One region of the Streptomyces sp. NPDC042336 genome, then DNA from elsewhere that is predicted to be linked to it. Evidence: riboswitches for the same ligand, from Rfam matches in the RefSeq annotation. Region 1 holds a riboswitch; the other holds the start of a gene.
What was found. A riboswitch is a leader RNA that binds a small molecule or an ion and turns the genes downstream of it on or off. The one in region 1 is predicted to bind cyclic di-AMP.
Positions count from the first base shown of each region.

Region 2: another riboswitch for cyclic di-AMP. It lies ahead of ACZ6IM_RS37920 (M23 family metallopeptidase); the one in region 1 lies ahead of ACZ6IM_RS27830 (M23 family metallopeptidase).

Region 1 covers NZ_JBVJEA010000014.1:208,149-214,873, reverse strand. Annotated here, with positions in the region: gene dxs (1-deoxy-D-xylulose-5-phosphate synthase) at 1-908, shown strand, start outside; gene ACZ6IM_RS27850 (aspartate aminotransferase family protein) at 909-2,294, shown strand; gene ACZ6IM_RS27845 (helix-turn-helix domain-containing protein) at 2,357-2,983, shown strand; gene ACZ6IM_RS27840 (DUF6126 family protein) at 2,980-3,099, shown strand; gene ACZ6IM_RS27835 (tyrosine-protein phosphatase) at 3,128-3,925, opposite strand; cyclic di-AMP (ydaO/yuaA leader) riboswitch at 4,350-4,509, shown strand; gene ACZ6IM_RS27830 (M23 family metallopeptidase) at 4,512-5,459, shown strand; gene ACZ6IM_RS27825 (SGNH/GDSL hydrolase family protein) at 5,687-6,472, shown strand; gene ACZ6IM_RS27820 (TetR/AcrR family transcriptional regulator) at 6,544-6,725, opposite strand, start outside.
Region 2 covers NZ_JBVJEA010000033.1:45,352-52,076, reverse strand. Annotated here, with positions in the region: gene trmB (tRNA (guanosine(46)-N7)-methyltransferase TrmB) at 1-338, shown strand, start outside; gene ACZ6IM_RS37930 (PrsW family intramembrane metalloprotease) at 349-1,758, shown strand; gene ACZ6IM_RS37925 (aldo/keto reductase) at 1,778-2,722, opposite strand; gene ACZ6IM_RS37920 (M23 family metallopeptidase) at 2,860-3,903, opposite strand; cyclic di-AMP (ydaO/yuaA leader) riboswitch at 3,914-4,070, opposite strand; gene ACZ6IM_RS37915 (PP2C family protein-serine/threonine phosphatase) at 4,295-5,371, opposite strand; tRNA gene ACZ6IM_RS37910 (tRNA-Met) at 5,701-5,774, opposite strand; gene ACZ6IM_RS37905 (dihydrofolate reductase family protein) at 5,843-6,725, opposite strand, start outside.

The DNA.
Region 1 (6,725 bases):
CCGCGCGCTTCCCCGACCGGGTCTGGGACGTCGGCATCGCCGAGCAGCACGCCGCCGTGTCCGCCGCCGGTCTCGCGACCGGCGGACTGCACCCCGTCGTCGCCGTCTACGCCACCTTCCTCAACCGCGCCTTCGACCAGCTCCTGATGGACGTGGCGCTGCACCGCTGCGGCGTCACCTTCGTCCTGGACCGGGCGGGCGTCACCGGTGTCGACGGGGCTTCGCACAACGGCATGTGGGACATGTCCGTCCTCCAGGTCGTCCCCGGGCTGCGCATCGCCGCGCCGCGCGACGCCGGCCAGCTGCGCGCCCAGCTGCGCGAGGCGGTCGCCGTGGACGACGCGCCGACGCTGCTGCGCTTCCCGAAGGAGTCCGTCGGCCCCGCCGTACCCGCCGTGGACCGGATCGGCGGCCTGGACGTCCTGCACGCCGCGGACCGGCCCGAGGTGCTGCTCGTGTCCGTCGGCGTGATGGCGCCCGTCTGCCTCGGGGCCGCCGAGCTGCTGGAGGCCCGCGGCGTCGGCTGCACCGTGGTCGACCCCCGCTGGGTCAAGCCCGTCGACCCGGCCCTCGCGCCCCTCGCGGCCGGGCACCGGCTGGTGGCCGTGGTGGAGGACAACAGCCGTGCCGCGGGGGTCGGTTCCGCGGTGGCGCTGGCGCTCGGCGACGCCGAGGTCGACGTCCCGGTGCGCCGCTTCGGCATCCCCGAGCAGTTCCTCGGGCACGCCAAGCGCGCCGAGGTCCTCGCGGACATCGGCCTCACCCCGGTCGACGTCGCCGGCCGGATCGCCGCGAGCCTGGCCCTCGCCGGACCGGCCGGTGACCAGGCGGCGGACCGGACGGCGAAACCGGTGGTGGAACAGTCCGGCGACGGACGGATCGTCATGCCAGCGCAAGGAGAGAACTGAATGACCAAGGAGTTCGACCTCGCCGCGCTCTTGGCCGAGCGCGGGGCCGAGCGGTACGAGCTGCACGCCAAGCACCTCAACCACCAGCTGCCGCGCATGCTGCACACCATCGGCTTCGACAAGGTCTACGAGCGGGCCGAGGGCGCGCACTTCTGGGACGCGGACGGCAACGACTACCTGGACATGCTCGCCGGGTTCGCGGTCATGGGCCTGGGACGTCACCACCCCGTCGTCCGCAAGGCGCTGCACGACGTCCTCGATGCCTCGCTCGCCGACCTGACCCGCTTCGACTGCCCGCCGCTGCCCGGGCTGCTGGCCGAGAAGCTGCTCTCCTACAGCCCGCACCTGGACCGCGTCTTCTTCGGCAACAGCGGCACCGAGGCCGTCGAGACCGCCCTGAAGTTCGCCCGCTACGCGACCGGCAGACAGCGGATCCTGTACTGCACGCACGCCTTCCACGGACTGACCACCGGCTCGCTGTCCGTCAACGGCGAGGACGGCTTCCGCAAGGGGTTCGCACCCCTGCTGCCCGACACCGCCGTCCCGCTCGGCGACCTGGAGGCCCTGGCCCGCGAGCTGAAGAGGGGCGACGTCGCCGCCCTGATCGTGGAGCCGGTCCAGGGCAAGGGCGTGCACGAGGCCCCGCCCGGCTACCTCCTCGCCGCGCAGGAGCTGCTGCACCGGCACAAGGCGCTGCTGATCGCCGACGAGGTGCAGACGGGCCTCGGCCGGACCGGCAAGTTCTACGCCTACCAGCACGAGGACGGCGTGGAACCCGACCTGGTCTGCGTCGCCAAGGCGCTGTCCGGCGGGTACGTGCCGGTGGGAGCCACCCTGGGCAAGGACTGGATCTTCCAGAAGGTGTACTCCTCGATGGACCGCGTGCAGGTCCACTCGGCGAGCTTCGGGTCCAACGCGCAGGCCATGGCCGCCGGGCTCGCGGTGCTGTCGGTGATGGAGAACGAGGAGATCGTGGCGAACGCCGCCGCGGTGGGGGAGCGGCTGAAGTCCCGGCTGGCGGCGCTGGTGGACCGCTACGAACTGCTCGCCGACGTCCGGGGCCGCGGGCTGATGATCGGCATCGAGTTCGGCCGGCCAAGGTCCCTGAAGCTGCGCAGCCGCTGGACGATGCTGCAGGCCGCGCGCAAGGGGCTGTTCGCGCAGATGGTGGTCGTGCCGCTGCTGCAGCGGCACCGGATCCTGACCCAGGTGTCCGGCGACCACCTGGAGGTGATCAAGCTGATCCCGCCGCTGATCATCGACACCGCCGACGCCGACCGGTTCATCGACGCCTTCACCGAGGTGATGGAGGACGCGCACAACGGCGGCGGCCTGATGTGGGACTTCGGCAAGACCCTGGTCAAGCAGGCGGTGGCCAACCGCTGAGGATCTTTTGCCTCAGAGGCAAGTAATTTGCCTCAAGGGCAAAGCTCGGGCTGAATGGAGGCATGAGCTCCTCCGAGACCGGCCCCGCCGAGGGGCCGGTCGCCACCGTCGCACCCCAGCTGCGCGAGCTGCGGCGGCGGGCCGCCCTCACCCTGGAGGCCGCGGCCCGCGCCGCGGGACTGTCGCCCGCCCACCTGTCCCGCCTGGAGACCGGTCAGCGCCAGCCTTCACTCCCGATGCTGCTCTCCCTCGCCCGTGTCTACGGTACGACCGTCGCCGAGCTGCTGGGCGAGACCGCCGCCGACCGGGACGCCGTCGTGCGCGCCGCCGACATGGAACCCACGAGCGCGGGCGGCTGGACGTACTACCGGGCCGGAGCGCCGGGCCGCGCCATGCACGCCCTGCGCGTCCAGGTGCCGTACGGCTCCCAGGGCGACGTCGTGCGCGTGCACCCGGGCGAGGAGTGGCTCCACGTCCTGCGGGGCCGGTTGCGGCTGCGCCTCGGGGACACCGAGCACCGGCTCACCGCGGGGGACAGTGCCCACTTCGACTCGATGACCCCGCACCGGATCGCCGCGCAGGACCCCGACGGGGTCGAGCTGCTCTTCGTCCACACCCTGCTGCGGAGCCCGACAGCCGCGCTGTGCCTCGGCCCGGCGCCCGGCCCGAACCCTGGAGAGATGCCATGAGCACCATGGAGGACAAGTTCCCGCGCGCCCTGTGGGTGCGACTGCTCGTCTACATCGCCCTGGGGCACGTCTTCGGCGGCTTCCTCTACCTGCTGTTCGAGGTGGGCGCCAAGTAGCGCCGTCCGCGAGCGGGCGCCCCCGGGCTCAGTCCAGCATCCGCTCGCGCAGCCGCTCCCGCGTCCGCGGAGTGAGCCGCAGCCCCTTCTCCAGGTACGCGTCGACGCCGCCCCACGTCTCCTCGATGGTCTCGAAGGCCGCCGCCAGGTACTCGGCGCGCGCGTCGAACAGGGGGCTGAGCAGCTCCATGACCTCGGGGGAGTAGGCCGAGGCCGCGGTGGAGCTGCGGCGCACCTTGTAGCGGCGGTGCGCGGCGTTCGACTTCAGGTAGTCCTCGACGACGGCCTCGCGCTCCACGCCCAGGGCGAGCAGGGTGACGGCGACGGACAGCCCCGCACGGTCCTTTCCGGCCGCGCAGTGCATCAGTGCCGGGACGCTGTCCTCGGCGAGCGCGTGCAGGATCCGGGAGTGCTCCGCCGTGCGCTCCGTGACGATCGAGCGGTAGGAGCCGATCATCCGGTCGGCGCCCTTGCCGTCGGCGAGGATCTCGCGCAGCTGGTCGAGGTCTCCGTCGCGGACCATCTTCCAGAACTCGGCGCCGTCGGCCGGATCGCTCAGCGGCAGGTTCACATTGCGCACGCCCGGCAGCTCGACGTCCGGGCCCTCGAGCTTCTGGTCGGCCGCGTTGCGGAAGTCGAAGATCGTGTGCAGGCCCAGCGAGGCCAGGAACGCGGCGTCCTCCCCGGTGGCGTGCGCCAGGTGGCCGCTGCGGAACAGCACCCCCTGCCGCACCCGCCGCCCGTCCACGGTCGGCAGTCCGCCCACGTCCCGGAAGTTGCGCACACCGGTCAGCTCGGGTTCGGTCGACGGGACCTGCTGCGTCACGGGGGCTCCTCCCACTCCGCCCCGCCGCCGCTGCTCGCCGGCGGGCACCACTCGACGATACGGCATCCCCTGTGCGCGAAATCGTACTCCGAAGAGTATTGCAGGCTGATAAGGGTCTTCTGTCCGAATTGGCGCCTTGATGACAACTGGACCTGAAATGGCGGAGGGTGAATGCGTGGTGCGTGAGCAGCGTCATATCCGTGACCGTGCGTGGCCCGTCATGTTCACGTAATTCGATTGGTTTTCCGGGGTGTTCGGGAAAAGCGCCGGGATGGAAATCGACACAGGGTTACCGGTTATTCCCGTAAAGGATCAATCGGAACACCGGTCGCGGGAACCCCTCGCTTGTCCGTGTGCGTCCCGGTCCCTTACGTTCACCACCGATCCGGACGGACGCCTAATCCTGCCGCCGACCGGAGCCCGCACTCATCGACCACCCGTACACGGCAGGAGCGGGGGACCCACAGGTAGAACTGCCTGTTCCGGTTCCCGGAACGGCTTGGGGTAAAGCCGCGTTCCGACGCGGCCGGGCATCTCCAGCCCGCACCCGACAGCTCACCTCGCAGGCGCCGGAGAGGAATTCGCCATGCCCGCGAAGGGTAAGCACCGCCGTACCAGGGCCATGCGCCTGACCCGCACCATCGCCGTCGCCGGAACCGGTGGCGCCGCGCTCGCGCTCCCGCTGATGGGTGCCGCCGTCGCCAACGCCGCCCCCGCGCACTCCGTTTCCGAGCAGGCCGTGCAGTCCGTTCCCACGTCGGCCAAGAAGGCCGCCGCGAGCGGCGCCGAGAAGAACTCGGATTCCCGGACGTACACCGTGAAGAGCGGTGACTACCTTTCGAAGATCGCCGACGAGCAGCACGTCGACGGTGGCTGGAAGAAGCTCTACGCGGACAACCGCGAGGCCGTCGGTTCCGACCCGTCGCTGATCCACCCCGGTCTGAAGCTCTCGATCGGCGGCCAGGCCGCCAAGTCGTCGGCGCCGTCCTCCGCGCAGTCGCACAAGCCCGCGCAGAAGTCCGCCGAGAAGCCCGCCGCCGAGAAGCCGGCCCAGAAGTCGACGGTCGCCGAGAAGGCCTCCTCCTCGGACTCCTCGAACACCGGCACCCAGTCCGCGGGCACCACCAGCGGCTACACCTCCCCCGTCCAGGGCGGCACCGTCGGTACCCCGTACCACCAGTCCGGCAGCATGTGGTCCAGCGGCTACCACACCGGCACCGACTTCGTCGTCCCGACCGGCACCTCGCTGAAGGCCGTCGGCGCGGGCACCGTCGTCTCCGCCGGCTGGGGCGGCGCGTACGGCAACCAGGTCGTCATCCAGCTCGCCGACGGCCACTACGCCCAGTACGCCCACCTCTCCTCGCTCTCCGTCTCCGCCGGTCAGTCGGTGACGGCGGGCCAGCAGGTCGGCCTCTCGGGTGCCACCGGCAACGTGACCGGCCCGCACCTGCACTTCGAGATCCGCACCACGCCGGACTACGGCTCGGACATCGACCCGATCGCGTTCCTGCGCTCGCACGGCGTCTCCGTCTGACGACCGGTTCCGCGCGGCCGCCGCGCCCCGAAGGCCGGACCCCGATCCCCGGGTCCGGCCTTCGGTGTATCCGGCCCCCGATACTCGGATGTATTCCGGAATTGACGAACACTTTAGGCGTGGCCTTTCTCACCGACCGTCAACCCCTTCCTACGGTCGCGTAGGTCACATTCCAGGGTGAATCATGGGCCGATGTGGCAGACGATTCGAAGAGTGACAGCAGAGCAGTGATCGGGTCGTACGTGGCGGTGGGGGACAGCTTCACCGAGGGCGTGGGTGATCCCGGCCCCGACGGGGCGTTCGTCGGCTGGGCCGACCGACTCGCCGTACTGCTCGCGGACCGGCGCCCCGAGGGCGACTTCACGTACACGAACCTCGCCGTGCGCGGCAGGCTCCTCGACCAGATCGTGGCGGAACAGGTCCCGCGGGTCGTCGCACTCGCGCCGGACCTGGTCTCGTTCGCGGCCGGCGGCAACGACATCATCCGGCCCGGCACCGATCCCGACGAGGTCGCCGAGCGGTTCGAACTGGCGGTGGCCGCGCTGACCGCCGCGGCCGGCACCGTGCTGGTGACCACCGGGTTCGACACCCGCGGGGTGCCCGTCCTCAAGCACCTGCGGGGCAAGATCGCCACGTACAACGGGCACGTCCGCGCCATCGCCGACCGCTACGGCTGCCCGGTGCTCGACCTGTGGTCGCTCCGCAGCGTCCAGGACCGCAGGGCGTGGGACGCCGACCGGCTGCATCTGTCGCCGGAGGGCCACACCCGCGTGGCACTGCGCGCGGGGCAGGCCCTCGGCCTGCGCGTCCCGGCCGACCCGGACCAGCCGTGGCCGCCGCTGCCGCCCCGCGGCACGCTCGACGTCCGGCGCGACGACGTGCACTGGGCGCGCGAGTACCTGGTGCCGTGGATCGGGCGCCGGCTGCGCGGCGAGTCGTCGGGCGACCACGTGACCGCCAAGGGGACCCTGTCGCCGGACGACATCAAGACGCGGATCGCCGCGGTGGCCTGACGGCGTCGCCGGACGGGCGGGACGGAGCGAGGTGCGTGACACGACTCGCCGGGGCGGCGTGCCGGCGGTTCCTAGCGGCGGGCGGGGGTCAAGGCCGCCCGGTCCAGGCCCAGTTCCCGGGCCAGGGCCTCGTCCACCCACTCCTGCGCCCGGGCCCGTGACACGGTGCCCGTGTACGAGGTGAGCTGCACCGCCAGCCCGTCCAGCAGCGCCGTCAGCCGCAGGGCCGCGGCGTCCGGCTCGGGGCAGGAGA
Region 2 (6,725 bases), on a different contig from region 1:
CCGGGCTGCGCGTCTACTTCCCCGACCCGTGGCCCAAGAAGCGGCACCACAAGCGCCGGCTGATCCAGCCGGAGTTCCTGTCCCTGGCCGCTGCCAGGCTCGCCCCGGGGGCGGTCGTGCACTGCGCCACCGACTGGGAGCCGTACGCCGAGCAGATGCTGGACGTGCTCACCGCGCACCCCGACTTCGAGAACACCGTGCCCGGCGGCGGATTCGCGCCACGCCCCGAACACCGGCCGCTGACCCGTTTCGAGGGCCAGGGACTGGACAAGGGACATGTGGTGAACGACCTGCTCTTCCGTCGCGTACAGCACAAGGAGCTGCCCCCCACCGGTTAGGGTCCATGCCGTGGCCACCTGTCCCCCGTATCCGACCCGTGTGCATCCCACCCGCGCGCACCGGCATACGCACTGGTGGCAGCGTCCCTGGGTCCGTTACGGCGCGCTGATCACCCTGCTGGCGCTCTCCGGCCTGGTGATCCTGGCCCTGGTGCGCGAACAGACCGGCACGCGGGGCTTCCTGGTGGGGCTCGGCCTCGCCGTCCTGCCCGTGCCCCTGCTCATAGCCGCGTTCCGCTGGCTGGACCGGGTGGATCCCGGCCCCTGGCGGAACCTGCTCTTCTGCTTCGCCTGGGGGGCCTGCGCGGCGGCGCTGATAGCGATCGTCGCCAACAGCTTCGCGACCCGCTGGATAGCGACCGCGACCGCCGACCCGGCCGGTGCGGACACGCTGGGCACCACGGTCATAGCGCCGGTCGTCGAGGAGTCCGCCAAGGCCGCCGCCGTCCTCCTGGTCTTCCTGTTCCGCAGACGGGACTTCACCGGCATCGTCGACGGCGTGGTCGTCGCCGGGGTCACCGCCACCGGCTTCGCCTTCACCGAGAACATCCTCTACCTGGGCACCGCCTTCGGCACCGACCAGCTCACCGGCGGCAGCGGCATCGCCTCCGTCACCGCGGCGACCTTCTTCGTGCGGGTGGTGATGTCGCCGTTCGCGCACCCGCTGTTCACCGTGCTGACCGGCATCGGCTTCGGCATCGCGGCGCTCTCGGCCGGCCGGCACCGCCTGCGCCGGGCCCTGCTCCCCCTGGCCGGGCTGCTGCTCGCGATGGGCATGCACGCCCTGTGGAACGGCTCGGCCGCGTTCGGCGAGTACGGCTTCTTCGCCGTGTACGCGGCGTTCATGGTGCCGTCCTTCGGCCTGCTGACCTGGCTGGTGATCTGGACCAGGCAGCGCGAACTGGGCACCGTACGGGCCGAACTGCCCGCGTACGTCGTGGCCGGATGGCTCACGCCGGCGGAGCCGTACGCGCTCGGCTCGATGCGGGCCCGCCGCATCGCCCGGCAGTACGCCCGCCGGCACGCCGGGAAGGAGGGGGCGCGGGCGGTGGCACGCTACGAGGCCTGCGCGACCTCGGTGGCGTTCCTGCGGCAGCGCGGGCGCCGGGGCCGGGCGGGCGCCGACTTCACCGTGCGGGAGCGGGCCTTGCTGGAGGCCCTGTGGCAGCTGCGGGACGTGGCCCGGCCGGCGCTGGAGTACGCGGCCCGGGCCGCGGCACCGCCGCCGCTCCCACCGCGGCCGGTACCGCCGTGGGCGTATCCCTACGGCGGGGCGCACGGCGCGTACGGCCCGCGGACCGCACCCGCCACGTACGCCCCGCACCCCCTACAGGCCCCGTACGCTCCCTACGCGCCGTACGGACCCTCGCCCCAGGCTCCCTACGCGCCGTACGTGCCGTACAGCCCCCACCGGCCGTAGGTCCGCGTCGTCCGCGCGCTCAGGCGGACGCCCGTGTCAGTCGCGCGACCTCGTCCTCCGTCAGGCTCAGCCCGGCCACGCCCAGCAGGGCCGGCAGCTGCTCCACCGTGCGCGCGGAGGCGATCGGCGCCGCCACCGTCGGCTGGGCGGCGAGCCACGCGAGGGCGACCGTGGCGACGGGAGCGTCGTGGGCCTCGGCGATCTCGTCCAGCGCGGCCAGCACCCGGCGGCCCCGCTCGGTCTCCAGGTGCTTGGCCGCACCGCCCGCCCGCGGGCTGTCCACCTCCGTGCCGGGCCGGTACTTGCCGGTGAGGAAGCCGGCCGCGAGGGCGTAGTACGGCACGGCGGCGAGACCGGCCTGCTCGGCGAGGTCGCGCAGCTCGCCCTCGTAGGTGTCGCGGGAGACCAGGTTGTAGTGCGGCTGGAGGGCGACGTACCGGGCGAGGCCCTCGCGGTCGGAGAACGCCAGGGACTCCGCGAGCCGCTCGGCGGAGATGTTGGAGGCGGCGATGTGCCGCACCTTGCCGGCCTTCACCAGGTCGTCGAGCGCGCCGATGATCTCCTCGACCGGCACCTCGGGCTTGTCGAAGTGGGTGTAGTACAGGTCGATGTGGTCGGTACCGAGGCGGCGCAGCGAGGCGTCGGCCGCCGCCTTGATGTTCGCGGCGGACAGGCCGGGGTACTCGGGGTGCTGGCTGACCTTGGTGGCGAGGACGACGTCGTCACGGTTGCCGCGGGCCGCGAACCACTGGCCGAGGACGGTCTCGGACTCGCCGCCGCTGTTGCCGTCGACCCAGGCGGAGTAGGAGTCGGCGGTGTCGACGAAATTGCCGCCGGCCGCCGTGTAGGCGTCCAGGACGGCGAAGGACCGGTCCCGGTCGGCGGTCCAGCCGAAGACGTTGCCGCCCAGGGCGAGCGAGAAGACCTCGAGGTCGGAGGAGCCGAGTTTGCGCAGAGAAGTCATGTAGTGGTTCAACGACCGCACCGGAGCAGGCCATTCCGGCACCTGCGCAAAAATCCCGCAAACCGGCAGCCCTGACGTCGGGGGGTTGCCGTCAGGACCGCCGGGGTTCGGCGGGGCGCATCAAGGGGCGGGGTGGATCAGGGAGTGAGGCCCTTGCTCTGCAGCCAGGCCATCGGGTCGATGCCGGAGCCGCCGGCCGTGTGGACCTCCAGGTGGAGGTGGGCGCCCGTGACGTTGCCGGTGGCGCCGACGCGGCCGATGACGTCACCGGTGGTGACCTTCTGGCCGACGCTGACGCTGATGGAGGACTGGTGCGCGTACCAGAGCTCGGTGCCGTCGTCGAGGGTGAGCACGGTCTTGTAGCCGTACGAGCCGTCCCAGCCGGCCGACGTGATCGTGCCGCTGTGCACCGCCTTGAGCAGCGTGCCCGTCGGGGCGGCGAAGTCGAGACCGGTGTGGTGGCCCGAGGCCCACAGGGAGCCGGCCTGGTTGAACGTGGAGGAGATCGTGTACGAAGAGGTCGGCAGCGTGTACTGCTTGGCCAGCTTCGCGAGCCGCTCGGCCTCGGCCTTCTTCGCGGCCTCCTCCGCCGCCTTCTTCTTGGCGGCGGCGGCCTTGGCCTCGGCCTCCTTCTCCGCCTTGGCGGCGGCTTCCGCGGCCTTCTTCTCGGCCGCGGCGGCGGCTTCGGCGGCCGCCTTCGTCTCGACCTGCGCCTGCTGCTGCTCCGCCTGCGCCATGATCCGGGCCCGCAGCGACTCACCGGCGTCGGCGGTGCCGGTGCCCTCCGCGCTGTCGGCGGCTACGGCCTGGGTGATGCCGCTGAGCGGGGTGGCGGAGCCCTCGGGCTCCGAGGTGTCGTCGTCACCGGGCAGGAGCGAGCCGACGTTCGGCAGGTCCGGCACGGAGATGGACACCGGCGGCTTGCCGGTCTGCGCGCTGGCCATGCCCCCCGCGCCGACGGCCGCTATGACCCCGACGCCGAGGACGGTGGAGCTGCGGGCGAGCCCGCCGCGCTGTTTGGCGACGCGGTGCCGGCCGCGTACGGGGCGGATGGAGTCCGCGGTGGGATTCCACTCCTCCCAGGGGCCCTCTTCGGTGCGGTAGCTGTCGTAGCCGAAGGTGTCGGTGCCGTGCCCTGAGGGCACGGACGGGGCCTCGGGGGCAGGCCGGTTGGACGCCACGTGGGCGTACTCCTTTCCTTCCTTCCGCCTACCGGGTTAGCTGACGGGTTCGGAGCAGGAAGGTCTCCTACGGGCACATGCAGCCGTGTTGCCACGGCGTCAAACGCCCGATTCACCCCAATGTGGTGGTTCCCCGGTTCCCTTGCGGGATTCGGCGCGTGCGCACGGAGCCGCCTTCTGTGACGGCTGGGACGACCGCGCTGCGTTATCGAACGTTAATAGACACGAGGCTCCGATTCCAAGCCGTTCCTCTTGATCATTAACGGAAACGGCCGGGATGTAAGCCTCACTACCGGTGAAAACGGGGCGAGTTGACCGCGCCTCAGTATTCCCCTTCACGTCATGTTCTTCTGACGGCGCATCAGTTGTTATGCGGAGGGAGGTCACGCTGTCACGGCTCGTGACAGTGATCATGATCGCCTCGCCGTGGACGCCGTACGGCGAGCAGCGCCATGTCGTCCGCCATGCCGCCCCCGGAGTGCCGGCGCACGTCCTCGGCGAGGGTGTCGAGCAGGGTCGCCGGATGCCCGAAGACGCGGCCGGCCAGCCGCGTCTGCGGATCGTAGAACTCGCCCTTCGCGTCCCGGGCTTCGGTCAGTCCGTCCGTGTAGAGCAGCAGCGTGGCCCCACCGGGGAAGGCGACCTCCTCCGCCCGGTCGGGCCACACGCCCAGCTCGCCCATGCCGAGCGGCAGCGCCGACTCGCGGGCGGGCAGCGGGCCGAGGGTGCCGTCGGCGTAGAGCAGCAGGGGCGGCGGATGGCCGCGGTTGACGATGCGGACCGTGCCGCCACCGTGCGGGAGTTCGGCGAGTACGGCGGTGGTGAAGCCCTCGAAGGCGTCCAGTCCGTCGCGCCGGGTGCCCTCGCGCGCCAGCGCCCGCTCCAGTCGCTGCGCCACCGCCTCCAGCGTCGCCTCCTGTTCGGCGGCCTCCCGGAAGGCGCCGATCACCACGGCGACGGCGGCCACCGCGCCCATGCCCTTGCCGCGCACGTCCCCGACGATGAGCCGGACGCCGCGGGCGCTGTCCTGCACCGCGTACAGGTCGCCGCCGATGAAGGCGTCCGCCTGGGCGGCCTCGTAACAGACGGCGATCTCGAAGCCCGCGATCCGCTCGGCGGGCTGGGGCAGCACGGCGCGCTGGGCGGCCTCGGCGATCTCGCGGACGGAGACGAGGCGCTCGTCGCTGCGGCGGACCAGGCCGTTCACCAGGACGGCGAGCACGGCGACCGTCGCGATGGTGATCAGCTCGGTGAGGGAGTCGACGTAGTGGATGACGCCCTTGCCGAGCTGCAACCCGATGACCGCGGCGACCACGGCGACACCGGTGAGGGCGGTGCCGCGCCGCGAGTAGAGCGGGGCGGCGATCAGGGGCGCGGCCGTGTAGAGGGGCCCGGCGGTGAAGTACCTCGGGGTGAAGATGTCGTACAGGATGGCGACGACGATCAGCAGCACGGGGAGGGCGTGCACGAAGAGGCGCCTGTACCCGGTCCGCCGGCGTGGCGGTGGCGCGGGGGGCGACAGGGGCCGCGGTTCGTCGCCGAGGCCCGGGTCGGGCACGGGATCGCCGGGGAGCCGGCCGCCGGCTCGGGCGTACGCTCCCTCGTCGTCCACGTCACCTGGCCGCACCACTCGTCTCCCGCCACCCCGCACGTCCGCGCCGCTTGCCGTCCCGGACTCCAGGTTTCCCGGAGCGGGGGCGGGGGGCGAACGGTGAGGGGCCGACCGGATGACACGGACCGCGTGCGGAGACGCACCGAGGGCCGGAACCCTTTCGGATTCCGGCCCTCGGCCTTCAGTAGCGGGGACAGGATTTGAACCTGCGACCTCTGGGTTATGAGCCCAGCGAGCTACCGAACTGCTCCACCCCGCGTCGTTGTGTTCACCACTGTACGTCATCCACGGGGCGGAATGCACATCGGTATCTCCCCCGGCCCTCCCCTACCCCTCCAGATGGCGGTTCGGCGCCTTGGCCCGCTCCGCGTACCCGTCCAGTACGACGACGGTGGCGCCCGCCGCCGCGAGCACCCCGCTCCCGTCCGCCCCCGCCACGAAGGTGTCCGGCTCCCGCCAGGCGGTGACGACGCGGCGCACCCCGGCGTCGAGGATGAGCCGGGCGCAGGGTGCTGGCCGGGAGGCCCGGCGGGCACAGGGCTCCAGGCTGCTGTACACGGTGGCGCGGGCGAGCCGCGGGTCCTCGGGGTCGACCTTCGCGAGCGCCGCCTCCTCGGCGTGCACGACGGGGTCACCGCCCTCCCGCGAGAACCCCCGCGCCAGCTCGCTCCCGTCGGCGGCCACCACGACCGCCCCCACGCTGAACGCGGTGTCCGACGGCGGACACAGCTCGGCCAGCTCACAGGCGAGGCCCAGCCAGTGCCGGTCGGCGGCGGCGACCCGGTCACCGGTGCCGGGGGCGGTGGGCCGGTACCTCATCAGTACGACGTCCTCGATCCGCCGGGTCTCGACCAGCGCGAGCCGCCCGCCCTGGTAGGCGCCGGGCCCGAACAGCCGGGGCGCGGCCGTGTCCCCCACGAACAGCGGCGCGAGGACGAGCTGCAGCTCGTCGGCCAGCTCCTGCTGGAGCAACTGGGTGTGCACGGTCCCGCCCCCTTCGACCATGAGCCGCCGCACGCCCCGCCGGTCGTGGAGGTACTCCAGCGCGGCGTGCCAGCCGAGGTCCGGGCCCAGGGACACCACATCGGCCCCGGTCCCGAGCGCGCGGGCCCGCCGGGCACCGTCGTCCGTGGTCAGCAGCACCTTCTCCCCGCCCGTGTGCCAGAACCGCGCCGCCGGGTCCAGCTCGCCGCTGCCGCTGACGGTGACC